DNA from 2 places in the Lacticaseibacillus styriensis genome. Region 1 is predicted to be linked to the other one. Evidence: a T-box and tRNA genes for the amino acid it is inferred to sense, from the RefSeq annotation. Region 1 holds a T-box; the other holds one or more tRNA genes.
The links. A T-box is a leader RNA that pairs with one kind of tRNA and senses whether it is charged. The one in region 1 lies ahead of leuS (leucine--tRNA ligase), so its partner is inferred to be a tRNA-Leu.
Positions count from the first base shown of each region.

Region 2: it encodes a tRNA-Leu, which carries the amino acid that the T-box ahead of leuS (leucine--tRNA ligase) is inferred to sense. The anticodon was not compared.

Region 1 is NZ_CP132483.1:859,394-867,392, reverse strand. It holds gene LACSTY_RS04215 (putative polysaccharide biosynthesis protein) at 1-320, opposite strand, end outside; gene leuS (leucine--tRNA ligase) at 825-3,236, opposite strand; T-box leader at 3,453-3,646, opposite strand; gene LACSTY_RS04205 (phosphatase PAP2 family protein) at 3,773-4,447, shown strand; gene LACSTY_RS04200 (DUF4811 domain-containing protein) at 4,529-5,254, opposite strand; gene LACSTY_RS04195 (MDR family MFS transporter) at 5,251-6,729, opposite strand; gene LACSTY_RS04190 (MerR family transcriptional regulator) at 6,850-7,341, shown strand; gene LACSTY_RS04185 (MDR family MFS transporter) at 7,505-7,999, opposite strand, start outside.
Region 2 is NZ_CP132483.1:1,823,129-1,831,127, forward strand. It holds gene LACSTY_RS08745 (restriction endonuclease) at 1-420, opposite strand, end outside; gene LACSTY_RS08750 (aldose epimerase family protein) at 534-1,352, shown strand; gene LACSTY_RS08755 (M20 family metallopeptidase) at 1,447-2,589, opposite strand; gene LACSTY_RS08760 (ECF transporter S component) at 2,635-3,240, opposite strand; tRNA gene LACSTY_RS08765 (tRNA-Leu) at 3,431-3,516, shown strand; gene LACSTY_RS08770 (GNAT family N-acetyltransferase) at 3,620-4,084, shown strand; gene LACSTY_RS08775 (SprT family protein) at 4,077-4,529, opposite strand; gene LACSTY_RS08780 (ABC transporter ATP-binding protein) at 4,791-5,543, opposite strand; gene LACSTY_RS08785 (ABC transporter permease) at 5,536-6,435, opposite strand; gene trpX (tryptophan ABC transporter substrate-binding protein) at 6,432-7,427, opposite strand.

The DNA of each region.
Region 1 (7,999 bases):
GCGATTGTTCCATGATAAAAGAGCCGCATGCCCGTTTTATACTCGCCCATCGCGTTGTACCGGGCAACTTGCTTGGAAACCGCCCCTGGAACACCCGCGGTTGAAATAATCAAAAACAGACTATAAATCTGATAGCCCTTGGTAAATAAGGCATTTGCCGTTAGAAAAGCTGCACCGAGCCAAATACGCCACGGAATGACATAGATGGCTCCTAAAATCCGTGAAAAAACACTGCCGGCAGTCATCCACGCCGAACCGCGGATCATTTTTTCCTTGTCTGAACGTGGCGGCTGATTGCCGCTGCCCAGCAAATTTTCCATGATAAGCTCCTGTCGTGTTGCGTAATCCTTTATATTTTAGGCAATCCACGCCTCACTTGCAATCTTTCCCGGATTTCTTTGGTGAATCAAAAGAAAACTTTGATAATTCTGGATAAGGCAATTATTAATATGATACCACGCCAAAGGAGGTTTAAAGACCGACTTGGCGTAATAGTCTGGGATAGTCTGGAATGACGGGCTTTGCTTGGGGGGTTAACTTGTGTTTATAGTTGTTAGGGGGATGGTTGATGCTCGCCATAACGCGCTCGCCAGCGCAGAAGCCTTGCGTGTAAGGACCTTGGACGCAATGGCCTAAGCCCGGGCCATCACGCCCAAGGCCACTTACACTCCGGCTTCTAACCGCGCTGACTTGCGCTCAAAAAAATCAGTCCCATCGACCCTCTCAGTCTTTGGCACCGATTTTGTTTCGCTGGAACCTAACGTTGAATGGTTGTCGTAAGATCTTGACGTCACGGATCTTCAATAACTCGCAATATCATCTCATTACTTGGCCACGATGTTGATGATTTTTCTTGGAACCACGATGATCTTTTTAATATCCTTACCGGCCGTGAACTTCTGAACGTTTTCATTGGCCAGTGCAGCTTGCTTGATATCGTCGTCGGATTCGTCGACATTGGCAGTAATGGAGCCGCGGAGCTTGCCGTTGACTTGGACCATCATGTCGTACGTATCGGTCTTGAGCTTGCTTTCATCGTAAGTCGGCCATGGCGCGTATGTCAGGCTGTGATCGTGACCGAGCCGCGACCAGATTTCTTCCATCAAGTGCGGGGCAATCGGCGCGAGCATTTTGACAAAACCTTCGACATATTCAAGCGGCAAATCATCGTCTTTACGTGCCGAATTGATGAAGACCATCATTTGAGAAATCGCAGTGTTAAAATGCAAGGCTTCGTAGTCTTCGGTTACCTTTTTAACGGTTTCGTTGTAAACCTTATCCAAACGGCCGTCGTTGATGGTTGTGATGCGATCACGAAGTTTGCCTTCGTCATCGATAAAGGCACTCCAGACGCGATCCAGGAACTTGCGCGCACCGGCCAAGCCCTTTGTGGACCACGCAATGCCGGCATCCAGTGGACCCATGAACATTTCATAAAGGCGCAGCGTGTCGGCACCATATTCGTCGACCACATCGTCAGGGTTGACGACATTGCCTTTGGATTTACTCATTTTTTCATGATTGTCGCCCAGAATCATGCCTTGGTTATACAGGCGCTGGAATGGCTCTTTATTCGGAATCGCGCCAATATCATAAAGGAACAGGTTCCAGAAGCGCGCGTACAAAAGATGCAGGACGGCGTGTTCAGCGCCGCCAATATAAAGATCAACCGGCATCCACTGCTTGAGCTTGTCGTAATCGGCAAGTGCTTCTTTATTGTGCGGATCGACAAAGCGCAGGAAATACCATGAAGAACCGGCCCATTGCGGCATCGTGTTGGTTTCCCGCTTGCCTTTGCGCCCGTTTTTGTCGACAACATTGACCCAATCTGTCAAATTGGCCAATGGACTTTCACCAGTCCCGCTTGGCTTGATATCGACTTCTTCAGGCAATACCAGTGGCAGTTCATCTTCCGGTACCAGTGTGGTTTCGCCGTCTTCCCAATGAATCACCGGAATCGGCTCGCCCCAATACCGCTGACGGGAAAAGACCCAATCGCGCAACTTATAATTAACTTTGGCGTGACCAATCTCCTTGTCTTCCAACCAGCTAATCATCCGATCAATGGCATCCTGCTCGTTTAAACCATCCAAAAATTCAGAATTGATGTGAACCCCATCGCCAGTGTAGGCCGCTTCGTCAATGTTGCCACCTTCGATAACGGGCTTGATTTCGATCCCAAACTTTTTGGCGAAGGCATAGTCACGATCATCATGCGCCGGCACCGCCATGATTGCCCCAGTACCATACGTCGCCAGGACATAATCCGAGATCCAAATTGGCAGTTTCTCGCCATTAACCGGATTGGTAGCATAGGCACCAGTCCAGACGCCGGTTTTTTCTTTATCCAGCGCAGTCCGATCCAGATCAGACTTATGCGCAGCTTCCTCCACATAGGCATCGACAACTGCCTGCTGTTCTGGTGTCGTAATCTTTTCAACCAATTCGTGTTCAGGCGCCATCACCACATAGGTCGCGCCAAAAAGGGTGTCCGGACGCGTTGTGAACACGTCGAATTTTTCCTGACTGTCGGTGACTGCAAAGGTAATCTGCGCACCGGTGGATTTGCCGATCCAGTTGCGTTGCATCTGTTTGATCGATTCCGGCCAGTCTAGGTCATCGAGATCAGCAAGCAGCTTATCCGCATACGCCGTAATCTTCAGCATCCACTGCCGCATTGGTTTGCGAATGACCGGAAAGCCGCCGCGTTCGGTTTTGCCATCGATAACTTCCTCATTGGCCACAACGGTTCCTAAGTCCGGACTCCAGTTAACCGGCACTTCGGCTTCATAGGCCAACCCATGTTTATACAGTTGTTCAAAAATCCATTGCGTCCACTTATAATAATTTGGATCCGTCGTATTAATTTCGCGATTCCAATCGTATGAAAAGCCAAGACTATTAATTTGACGCTTGAACGTTTCAATGTTTTGCTTGGTGAAGGTACGCGGATTGTGTCCGGTATTCAAGGCATATTGCTCAGCCGGCAAACCGAATGCGTCCCAGCCCATTGGATGCAACACGTTGAATCCCTGCATCCGTTTCATTCGCGCAACAATATCGGTTGCCGTATACCCTTCCGGATGCCCAACATGCAGGCCTTGGCCTGACGGATATGGAAACATGTCCAATGCATAAAAATTCGGTTTTTTCGGATCAGTCGTGGTATTAAACTCGTTATGCTCTGCCCAATAACGTTGCCACTTCTTATCGATCTCATGATGATCATATGCCATTTCTTTACCTCCTGATTATTTTGTGAGCGTGAACCGGCGCGCTTAGGAGCTGAAGTATAAGTGGCCTTGGGCGTGATGGCCCGGGTTTAGGCCATTGCGACCAAGGTCCTTATACGCAAGCTCCTGCGCCGGTGAACGCGTTAATGTGAGCGTGAACCGGCGCGTTATAACGTGAACTAGTTCACTAATTTTTCAAACAAAAAACCGCCCTATCTTCATTAGGACGGCTCAGCCGCGGTACCACCTAAGTTCTGTTTGCACAGCGCTCAAAGGAGATAACGGTCCGACCGGCTGCGATTACTGGCTTCACCGCAGCAACTTCAAAGGCCAGTTCAGTCTTAGCATCGTCAGGCTCGCACCACCGCCTGCTCTCTGATCCCCGCATCGACTTACTACTCCTTTGTTCGTTTGATGATTGCGTCAATCATAGCAAAAACCTTAGATGTGTTCAATGGTCATTATGCTATTCTATTTATATTAGGCATTTTCTTAGCGCATTCGTTACAGTCGATTGTGCTTATTTTGGGAGGTTTGTTTTGGCACAACGTCGTTCACTACCACTTTATCTATCAGGATCTGCATTAATCATTTTCATCACCTTACTAGTCGGCATTGTTAACAACGCAAACTGGATTCATACGGTCGATCAGCGCGTTATCGCCTTTGTGACCCACTTTCACGCAGCAACGCTTAAACCGCTGCTTCTCGTCATTACCGAATTAGGAAACCCCAGCATTTTAATTGTTTTAACCATGGTCTTGGCGGCAGGGCTTTTACTTTGCCGTTATCGGAGTGCAGCCGTGTTTACAGCCAGCGTTGGCGCCATCATGGGGGTGCTCAATGTCAGCATCAAATATCTGATCCAACGGCCGCGGCCGTTCATCGCCGATCCGCAAATTCGCGCCTTAGTCAAAGCCAGCGGATTCAGTTTCCCCAGCGGGCATTCCAGTGGCACCATGATGTTTTATGGCACGATTATTCTTTTGGCATGGACATTGTTCAAACATCCAACTGGCAAATGGCTGATCACGATCCTGGCAGTCTTGATGATCGGCTTGACCGGCTATTCACGCATCTTTGTCCGTGTCCACTATCCGACCGATGTCTTTGCCGGCTTTTCGTTGGGATTCGCCTTGTTAATGCTGAGTTGGTGGTTTTTCAATCCCTACTTATCTCGCCAGCATCAACGTAAGCAAAAAGCAGATCGCTGAGAGAAAACTCGCCATCTGCTTTTTTAATGCCTTGAGTTGACTATTGTGCGTGCGGCACTGCACCACATACATTGTCATTAACTATTTATGTGCCTGCACATCCTGCACGGCTTGCTGGATCAGCTCTTGTTGCACGGCTTTTTGAGCCTGCTTCATTAGCGTGGTCTGATCCGTCGCCAACTTCGGATCGGCTTTGACCAATTCTGCTGCTTTGGCTTTCACCTTTGTCGCCAAGGCGGCTTTTTGCTGCGCAGTTGGGTGCTGCAACGCTTTTAACTTGGTGCTCAGCTGCTTGGCCTGCGTCGTGGTCAAAACGAACCAGCTTTTGGGAATGGCGAGTTGGTTATGCTGAGAGACGAACTGGTCGGCACCTTCATGATTGAATAGTGCACCATAAAAGCCATTTTGATATTCCCACTGTGTCGTCTTACTCGTTAATGAAGCGGTCGTATCAGACGTTCTGGAAACTTTATTATGCACGGCTAGGTCGGCTTTGGTATGCACGGCCTTTTTCTTAGGATCCGTTTTGTAAATATAAACGGCGTGTTTGCCGGCAGTTCCCACGGTTTGCTTCAAAAGCATCGGCATTTGCGCATTAGGCGATGCGGTATAAATGGTCTGCTCGTCGGTCGTTGTCCGCTTAACCATCCCAAAATGGGCATTATCATTCAGCGTGATGAGCAATAAACTGCCCACGACGCCGATACCAAACACAATGATCAATGCGGTGCGTTTAAGCGAACGGTGCATCATGATGAAACTAAGATAAAGGCCAACGACCATTAACCCTAAAAGCCAAAGAATCATGCCTTCACCTTCTTTTCGTCTTTAATTGTCACTTCTTGCGACATGGCATGACTATTCAGGAAGAATGTCAGAATCCAGCCGACAAGACTAAACCCGACTGCCAGTAAAAAGGCCGCGTGATAACCGTTGAGTGTAGCATTGAAAAAGTCTTGCTTATACTGCAGCGGATTACTTTTTACCAGGCTGGCTGCCGGTTTAGTGAGATTGGTGACGTTTGACAGGACTGAGATCAAAACCGCCGTCGTCATCGAAGTCGCAACCTGTCGTACCGTGTTGTTCACCGCCGTGCCATGGCGAATCATGTCAGGCGTCAACGCATTCATCCCATTGGTCGTCAATGGCATCATGACCATTGAAATCCCAAACATCCGTACCGCATAAATCACTGTAATGAAGATTGACGGGGTGTTTGTCGTCAAGAAGAAATATGGCAGTGTCGCAATCGTGAGGAGAAAAAGCCCCAATTGCGCCAACCGTTTGGCACCGATACGGTCGAACACTTGGCCAGTAACAGGGCTCATGACCGCAATCAAAAGTGCCCCCGGCAGCAGTGTCAAGCCAGATTCTAGCGCACTTTTACCGTGAATAATCTGTAAATATAGTGGAAGAATCATTTCAACACCGACCATCGCCATGTTGGCAATCGTCCCCAAAACAGTTGACAGCGCAAAGATTTTACTCTTAAACACCCGCAGCTCGACAAAGGGCTCTTTTAAATGCAGCTGCCGATAGCCAAAAATCACGATGAAAATCAGCCCCACGGCAATTGAACCAAGCACCATCGGATCACCCCAGCCATCGTTCCCGACTTCGGAGAATCCGTATAGCAAGGCACCAAAGCCAATGGACGATTCAATCAGTGACGGCACGTCCAGTTTGGGATTCGACAGCGGCAAAACGTTTTTGAAGAAGAACAACGCCGCGATGATGACCAAACCGGCAATCGGGAGAATCATCCCGAACAAGACCCGCCAGCCGAAATTATCAATGATATATCCGGAAAGGGTCGGTCCAATCGCTGGCGCAACCCCGATCGCGATGCCGGCCATCCCCATGGCGGCGCCACGTCGGTTTGGCGGAAAAATCGACATCATAATATTTTGTAATAATGGCATCGTGATCCCAACACCGACAGCCTGAATCAACCGGCCGGCCAATAAAATCGCAAAACTATTGGCAACAAAAGCGACCAGTGTGCCAACAAAGAAAGTTCCCATGGCACTCATATATAACCATTTGGAAGGCACCTTCGCGCTCAAGTATGCCGAAACCGGGATCATAATCCCATTGACCAACATAAAGCCAGTCGACAACCACTGCACCGTTGCGGTCGAAATGTCGAAGGCTTTCATCAACGTCGGAAACGCAGTGGAAAGGATCGTCTGGTTCAGTACTGTAATAAACGTCCCGACAATGAGCGTGATGACCATCATAGGGACGTTAACCTGCTTCCCGTTGATATCTTTAACGTCCATAACTTCGCCTGATTTCTTTATAATGTTTTGTGTTTTCTATATCACACAATGTAATATTGACAAGATAAAATATTACAATTAAACTGATTAGTTGTCAAGGCAAAGGAGGCAGACCAGACCATGGGACTCTTCAATGAACGTTTACGCTCACTCGATATTTCGCTAGGTATCGGCGAAACCAGCCGGGTTACCGGGGCCACCCCGACCCAAATCCGCTATTGGGAAAAAAAGCATCTGATCCACTCACTGCGACACGAAGCAAATGGCAACAAGCGTTATTCGCTTTCTAATATCGCGTTGATCGTCATGATCAAATCCATGCTGGATGAAGGCTACACCTTAGCCAAGGCCAGTGAAGAAATCGAAAAGTCACACCAAAAAGCCGATAAGCTACACGTCCTCATGAGCACCCGTTTGCAAGGCATTCAGTATGACGACGATCAAACTTTTTTAAATTTCGGCCCGCTGGAAAATGACCCTGGTTTTGATGTCGTTGCCGTGGTTCAGGAAAATACTGCTAAGCTGTATAAAAAAGCCATCCAGCCACCTATGCCACCGCATCAAGGCTCGCTTCCCGAAAATAAAGATGCTACAGGTAGGTCAACTTTATAAGTCCGCGATGGCAAAACTAGCATCAGCAACCATTTTCAGGCAAAAACGATCCTCGAGAGCAACGCAAAATTTGCTTGCTATCGAGGATCGTTTTTTTTACCCAGTCATAAAGCGCATTGCCGACTTTTACCATTTCGCAAACTCAGATTCTTTTACCAAGGATTCAAGCTTCCTCATCAGTTTCCTGAGTCGCTTCTTTTGATAAAACTTTTTTTGCTTCGAAGTGGTTTGCTATCAGTGCCAACGCAACGATGACAATCGAAAAGAAATAGATGTTGTGCAGTCCTTCGTAGAGAATCTGACGAAGTGTCGGCAAAACAGCCGCTGGTAAATTCCGAGCCGTGTGCGGATTGATGAGTTCATTAAGCATGTTGCTATTTAATCGGCCATCAGCCGCAACGCCTTGCGTCAGTCGTAAGTTGAGGACAATGCCATAAATCGACACCATCAATGTCTGCCCCAACGTCCGCGATAACGTGTTAAAGCTCGTTGCAACCCCTACCTGATCAGGCGCAACAATGGCCTGGGCAGTCACGGTCGTAATCGTAATCACCAAACCAAAACCCAAGCCTAAACTACCGGCCACCAGCAAAAAAACAAAATAAGGCGTTGACTGCGGTACAAGCGCCAAGACAAGACTACCGCCAAGTAACCAAAT
Region 2 (7,999 bases), 960 kb from region 1:
GCCGGCCCAAACTTCCTGCACCGCTTTATTGCCGACAAAACCGGTATAGCGTTTGCATTGAAACCCAATGGACTGCCCTTTTTTTCGAGCGATAATGTCGATTCCCTGATCACCGGAAGCTTGCGTCAGCTGAATATGTTTAAAACCGTTTCGCTTCAACAAGTAAGCACAAAACTCCTCAAATTTCTCGCCTTCCATGATGTCGACATTTTCCATTTTTAAATCACGGAAGCGAAAATGGTGATGGTACAGCCAAACGGCATTCACCACCACAAACAGACTAATGATCACAAAACTTGCCGGATCGCCATATGGTCGCAACTGCCGGGGCAGAATGTCGCGGGCCCAGAAACTGTAGGCAAGTGCCAGAATAAATAGTGCCCACAGTAATTGATAGGCCTTCTTAAGTAACGTTCTCATGGTTCCACCCTTCTCTTTCCTTATCAAGCCTAGCAGATTCAAGTCATGATTGCATTGAATCTGGAGCAATTTTTCTGTAGGCTTAAACTATTGAGAGAGGAAGCGTTTTCGCCATGAAACTAAGCGCCAAAATTTTTGCCAAAGTCGGTCAGGAACGAATTACCCAATATACTTTGGTGAACGATCATCACATGACCTTACGCTTTTTAACGTTCGGTGCCCGGGTCCAACAGGTTCGTCTGCCTAATGCGACCGGATTTGACCCTAACTTACTGCTTGGATTTGTCACTTTAGAAGACTATCTGCATCAGCCCGGCTTTTTCGGCGCCATGACCGGTCCGCTGCAACCAGACGAAGCCAATGTCCCTGGCGCATGGCAAAACTGGAACTGGGCGGTGAAAACCAGTCAGGATCCTGATTTAGTCATCACGTTTTCGCTAGACTTGCCAGAAGGTGCTGATGGCCAGCCCGGCATGCGTCAACTTAGCATTACCCACCGACTCAACAATGCGAACGTCTGGACAATTGATATGACAATCCAAACCAGCGCTTCAATTCATCTACATCCGCGGCTGGTATTGCCTTGGCTGCTCACAGCTGATCCGGCACAAACGATGATGCAGGCTAAATTAACAATTGCCTCGCAGCCAAGTATGATCGCACAACAGTCAAAAGTTTATGCGGCTCAGGACTACGACTTAGCAGCCGCTGACTGGCAACTCCATTACCTGACCGATGCGCCGGCTACCCGAATCGATCCGTTTGCCGACATTGGCACGCAAAACAATTTCAACGGCATCCTCGGACAGCCCCATGTGGCAGTCGGCTTTGCCCCTGAAGCTAATTTGCAAGCACAAGCCTGGGAACTTCCTGCAGGTGCGACATGGCACCATCATGCTGAATATCACCTAGGCATTCGGCACGAGTCGTAAGCCAGACTCAGTTGCGTCTAACAAACGCATTTAGTTGACCAAAAAACCTTGTACGCATGACCCGCACAAGGTTTTTTGATTGTCAATATTCTGGTTAATAGTTCAGGAAAACATCTTTATAAACTTTCACACTGTCAAAAACATCTTGAAGCGCCACATATTCGTTGGTCTCATGTGATGTATCATTTCCCGGCCCATAAATTGCCAGATCCAACCCATCGTGATAAAACAGTGCTGCATCAGTAATCCCGGTCCGATACGCCACGGCCCCGCGATCAAGACCGATACGTTGCCGTGCCTGCTGAACGGTCTCAATCAAGGCATTGTCAGGCGAAGCAGCAGCCGCGCCCAGTACTGAGTCAATTGAAAGCGCCAGATGCACGCCTTTAGGTACAGGCGTTTTCGCTGCTTGTTTTAGCGCCTGAATAAACGCATCATTGTCGGCGATCATGGTTGTGCGAATATTGCCACGCAGATAGGCCGACTCAGGTAGCGAGTTGATCTGGTTCCCGCCATGGATAATATCAATATTGTGCGTGGCGTGTCCCAAAATCGGATCATCCTTGGCCTGCAACGGCGCTGTTGCGGTCAATGCCGCATTAGCAAATGCAAACAAACCGTGAATGGCATTGGCCCCAAGATCCGGACGCGATGAATGCGCTGCTTTACCATGCGCGGTCAACGTATAATCGATAATCCCGCGCTCAGCCGCATCCACGTTACTATTGCCAGGCTCTGCCACTAAAAGACCATTGAGGCGGTCGCCATAACCCGCTGCTGCCAATTGCCGGGCGCCATAATTATCGATTTCTTCACCGACAGTGGCCATCAACTGAATCCCATGATCCAGTTGCGCATGCGCGACTTGTTTCAAAGCGACAACCACCGCTGCCAACCCGGATTTCATATCCGTTGCCCCGCGGCCATATAACTTGCCGTCTTTTACCTGTCCTGAAAACGGTGGAAACTGCCATTTGGATTCATCGCCGGCATCGACAACATCCATGTGCCCATCGACACCTAGCCACCGTTTGGCATTTGGATCGCCAACGGTCAAAACCAGATTATCCCGTCCCGGCGCATATGTGATCCGCTCGCGCTTAATTAAACCGGCTTGCAACTCAGGGGCTAAATAAGCCTCAATCAGCTCAGCAACTTGACCTTCTTTTGCGCCAACACTCGGTACTTGTACCATTGCCTGCAATAAATCAACGACTTGCTGCTCTTCATCTGTCAATCCAAAACCTCCGCTTCTCAAAACTCATGATTGCTGATTCTAAAACTACTTTCGCCGAAAACGCAGTAACGCATGGCCTAAGATGGGTGTGACAATACCGCCTAGCAAAGCTTCAGCAACCGCGTTAATGGCCAGCGCCGTGATCAGCAGCCACCCAAGATTGGATGCATTAGCACCTGGCACAATTTGCGCAGCCTTGCTCGAAAAAAGCAACCAGGTAAAGCCAATGACCAAAAGTGTGTTGGTCAAGGCACCGGCCACACCGGCGAATACCATTTTAATCGTTTGCGCCAGCGCACTTTGATGGCGCTTAAACATTTGGTGAAAGATAAACGCCGCCACGAGACCCACCATGACGCGCGGCACCAATGCAATAATCGGATTACGAAAAAGCAATAAAGTCACAGGATCAGTCGCTGATGTATAAGCACGGATCAGGCTCGTCAGCCCCCATAATAAGCCAAGACTGGCACCACCGCCATATCCTAGAACAATCCCACCAATAATGACGGTCAAATGAATCGTCGAAATGGCAGGCCAGGCTGGAAAAATCTGAACATACCCCACCATCGGAATATAAGCCTGGAGGATAATTAAAGCACCGAGAATTCCAATAATAGCAATGTTATACGCTTTCCCTCGACGCGTCATGCTGGACACCCCCTATTTGTTTACAGTTAGCTCTATCAGATTATACACGTTCCAAGCAGCACCAAACAAGTTCAGCTTTCAGTCAGGACTTGTCAACTTTTCGCCACTCTACGGGTTCAACCGAATAGTAAATTTTTGTTGACTTTGATCATCTGATTTTCTATAATATTTCTTGTGCTTAAATAGCCATGCGGGCATGGCGGAATTGGTAGACGCGCAAGATTAAGGATCTTGTGAGCATTTTTGCTCATGGAAGTTCGAGTCTTCTTGCCCGCAGCGTAAAAAGATCCGACCAACAACGATAACTTGTTGATCGGATCTTTTTTAATGATTGGTTATCCGTAACCGCTTAATTCGAATGAGATAGGAGTAACTTAAAATGCTTCGTGAAGCCCAGTTTGTTGATCTGTCTGCAATCGTGGATCTTTACCAACAGCTTACAACGGAAATGGCGACATTGGCGCCAGAAACGTATCGACCATTAGCCACTGATAACCGCCAATATTTTGCCGATTATCTGCAAAACGACCTTGCCCGGTTATTTGTGACCGAAAGTCATGGGAAACTTACCGGTTTTGCCTTGGTTGTCTTAGCACAAACCAGTGCCAGTCCTGAATTCGTGCCGCAACATTTTGCCCAACTCATCGACCTCTTCGTCATCCCTGATCAGCGTCATCACGGCTTGGCAAAGCAGCTGATGGCGGCAGTTACGGCTTTTGCCAAAAGTCACCAGGCATCTTTTATCCAACTCAATGTCCTCAGTGCTAATAAGACGGCTCGTGAAGTATACGCCAAGGCCGGTTTTGAACCAGTCAATTTAACGTTACAAAAGCCACTCAACTGATCACCGTTTTTTGTAGTCGTAACTTGCCTCGGCAGTGGCCACAGGCATACCGTCTGACGTCAATCCGCCGCCGACGAATGAATTGCCGGCCGCATTGCGTACAAACATAGGTATATTGACGGCCGGTCGTGGGTAGCGGCGGAGCAAAGCGGGACCCGCCAACTGCTGCCAGTAATTGGCGAAAATCATGATCGCGGTGTTGGTACCCGCGATGCTGGGCGTACAAATGATAGTGCACCAGTTCGTGCTTGATGATGCCATCGGTGATTGCTGGGGGATAAGCGGCAAAGAGTTTGGGGTTAAAGTCCAAATTCATGTCAGCTGGATGAAACCGGCCACCAGTTGTTTTAAGCCGGGCATTGAAAATGGCACGGTGGCGGAACGGCTGGTGAAATGCCGCCACGGAAATTGCCTCCACGCGTGCCTGTAGTTCTTGGTTTGTCATCGTTGAACATTACCTCCGAGCCAACAGTGTACATCAAGTGATGCTCGATTGCACGACTGACGCTGACCGCTAATCTGTTCATAAAAAATCTATACCAATAATACAAAATCGGTTCTAGGCGTTCATGCATGATTGATGTGCACGATCATCTAGAACCGATTTTTAATGTCATTGCAAAATTAAATCTGACTCACGCGTCACGCATTTTTTATGCATCGAGACGCATTGACTTGAATGCTTCAGCTAACTAAAAATATTATTTTAGCTGAAGAACGCCAACACATCGTTACGGGTTAGCGCCGCTTTTCTCTTTTGATCAAAATCAGCCACAATCTGGCCGGCATCCAAAACGATTAAGCGCGTGCCATAGCGTAACGCATCTTCGACTTGATGGGTAATCATTAAGCAGGTTAAATGTTGGCCCGAAACAATTTCGTTAGTCAGCGTCATGATTGATTGGCTCGTGTGCGGGTCCAGTGCTGCCGTGTGCTCATCAAGTAATAACAGATCAGGCTCGCGCATGGTGGCCATTAATAGACTCAGTGCCTGCCGTTGCCCGCCGGAAAGTTGTTCAGTCGGCTTATCAAGCGCTTCAGCCAGACCATTCCCGGTTTTGGCCGCAAGTTCTTTCAGCCGCTCCTTTTGGGCAGTAAGTCCCCGTGAGCGCAAACTTAAGCGCTGGCCACGGTGACTGGCTAATAGCAAGTTTTCGGCGACCGTCATCCGCGGGGCTGTGCCCATTTTCGGATCTTGGAAGACTCGGGCAATGTGACGCGCCCGTTGCTCCGGACGTTGCCCATTCAACTTTTTACCCGCTAAGGTCACCGTTCCTCCGCTCACCGGCAGATCACCGGTAATGGCGTTAAACAGCGTCGATTTTCCTGCGCCGTTATGGCCTAAGACTGTTACGAAATCACCGGTTTTGACCGTTAACGTCACGTCTTGAAGCAAGGTTTTTACTTCCGTTGCGACCGGTACATTGACTGTGACGTGATCCAATATTAATTCAGCCATGTGCCTGCACCCCTTTTTGCAAAACTCGCCGTAATCGCAGTTGATGATCGATTTGCGGCACCATGATGGCAACGGCTAGGACCACTGCCGAAATCAATTTCAGGTCGTCGGCGTTGAATCCCAGTGCCAAAACCACTAGCAGAACAAACCGGTATAGAATACTGCCCAGAATCACGGCGACCAAGCGCTGTGACAAGGTCAGTTCACCGAAAACGACTTCACCGATGATGATGGCGGCAAGCCCGATAACAATGATCCCGATACCCATATTGACATCCGCGTAGCCGTTGTTCTGCGCTAACAAGCCACCGGCAAGTCCGACAAGCCCATTCCCGACCATTAAACCAAGCACCATTTGATGATCAGGGTCAATCCCCAAACTACGCGCCATGTTCGGATTATCTCCGGCAGCAATAAAGCCCTGGCCCAATTGGGTGTTTAAAAACAGCATCAGTAATCCGACGACAACGACCGCAACCACCAGCCCAATCACGACGCTGTTAAAGTATGGCGGCAGATCCTTCAAAAACGATTCCTGAAAAAGATTGGCTTGATGCAACAAGGATAAGTTCGCCCGCCCCATAATTCGTAAGTTAATCGAAAACAGGCCGGTCATAACCAAAATACCAGCAAGCAAGACCGGAATCCGTCCTTTTGTCGTTAATAAGCCTGTTGCCAAGCCCGCAAGCATCCCCGCTCCGGTAGCAAGCAGTGTCGCAATGATCGGCGAAATGCCATGGGTAATCGCACTAACCGCGACTGCCGCCCCAAACGGGAAAGTCCCTTCAACTGTCATATCGGGAAAATCCAGAACCCGAAATGTTAAAAACAAGCCAAGTCCGATTAACCCATAAAGTAATCCTTGACCAATTGCCGAAACGCCTAAACTCATTTGATCACCGTTCCCTTCGTCTCTGCCTGTTTGACTAACGCGCTAGGTAAGGTCAACCCTAACTGTTTTGCCTGTTTCTCGTTTAAAATAAGCTCGCCTGTTTTTTCAAAATGAATGGGCGTCGTTGCGGGTTTGGTTTTGCCTTTCAAAACATCCGCTAACATGTGTCCGGTCACAACGCCTAGATGAAACTGATTGATTCCGATCGTGGCAACTCCACCTTGTTTAACCATGGTATCGACAGTCGGAAAAATTGGCACCTTGCGCGCATTAGCCGCCGCAACCAGCGTTTGCATCGCGCTTGCAACCGTGTTGTCAGTCGGCACGAAAACGGCATCAACTTGGCTGACCATTTGACTTGCCACTTGGTTTAAATCATTGGTGGAACTAATGGCATACCGTTTCACCGTAAACCCTTCTTTTGGTCCGAGTTTTGCCACCATTTTAGCTTGTGTCTGGGCTGAGTCGTCGCTAGAAGTGGCAATCACACCCAGCGTTTTGGCGTCAGGCATGATCTGGCGAATCAGCTTCAGTTGGGCCGCAATCGGCGCCTGGTCAGAAACACCGGTGATATTGCCACCCGGTTTTTTGACATTTTTGACTAATTTAGCCGCCACCGGATCGGTAATGGCGCCAAGAATGATCGGCGTTTTCTGGTTAACATTGGCCAGTGCCTGAGCCGCCGGTGTTGCAATTCCCACGGTGGCCGCCGCATTTTCTTGGGTAAACCGTTCCGACATTGACTTCAGATTGCTCTGATCATTTTCAGCATTCTGGAAGTCGATCTTAATGTTTTTTCCGTTAACGTAACCCTTATCTTTTAGTCCTGAAATAATGCCTTTATGAATCGCATCTAACGCCGGGTGAGTCGTCAGCTGTAAAATTCCTACTGTTGGCTTTGTTTGCGTCCGTTGCATTGTCGTACCGCTTTGAAAATAGGCAATGCCTAAAAAGCCGAAAATGATGATGATCAATCCAAGCATTCGCTTCATGCGGGTTCCTCCAATTGTTGTGATTTTTGGTTTGGTGTGGTGAGGTTGTTGTGTGTATCGAGCCGTGACGCGTGTATCGGCATGTAAAGGCCTTGTTGTCGCCATGGCTCATTTCCTTCCAACCATGGCAGCTAGTTCTAATGACGTCTAGTCGATAAATTCTGCTTTCGCTTTCTATAACGCGTTCGCAGTCGCAGAAATCTACGTGTAAGGACCTCAAGCCTAAATGGCAAAACCCAGCCATTTAGGCTTGAGGCCACTTACACTCCGATTTCTAAGCACTCCTGCTCACGCTCAGCTTTCTATAACGCGTTCGCCAGCCCAGAAACCTGCGTGTAAGGACCTTGGTCGCAATGGCCAAAGCCCGGCCATCACGCCTGAGGCCACTTACACTCCGACCCCTAAGCGCGCCGGCTCACGCTCACACAAAAATTGCCGCGGCAGGTTTAGACCTTCGCGGCAAATAAAAAACCGCATAGTCCCGTTGTAGGGTATCTATGCGGACAAATTGATCAGAAGCCAACATAGACACAACCTGCGCGTCTGGCAGGTTGCGTCTGCAACCTACCTAA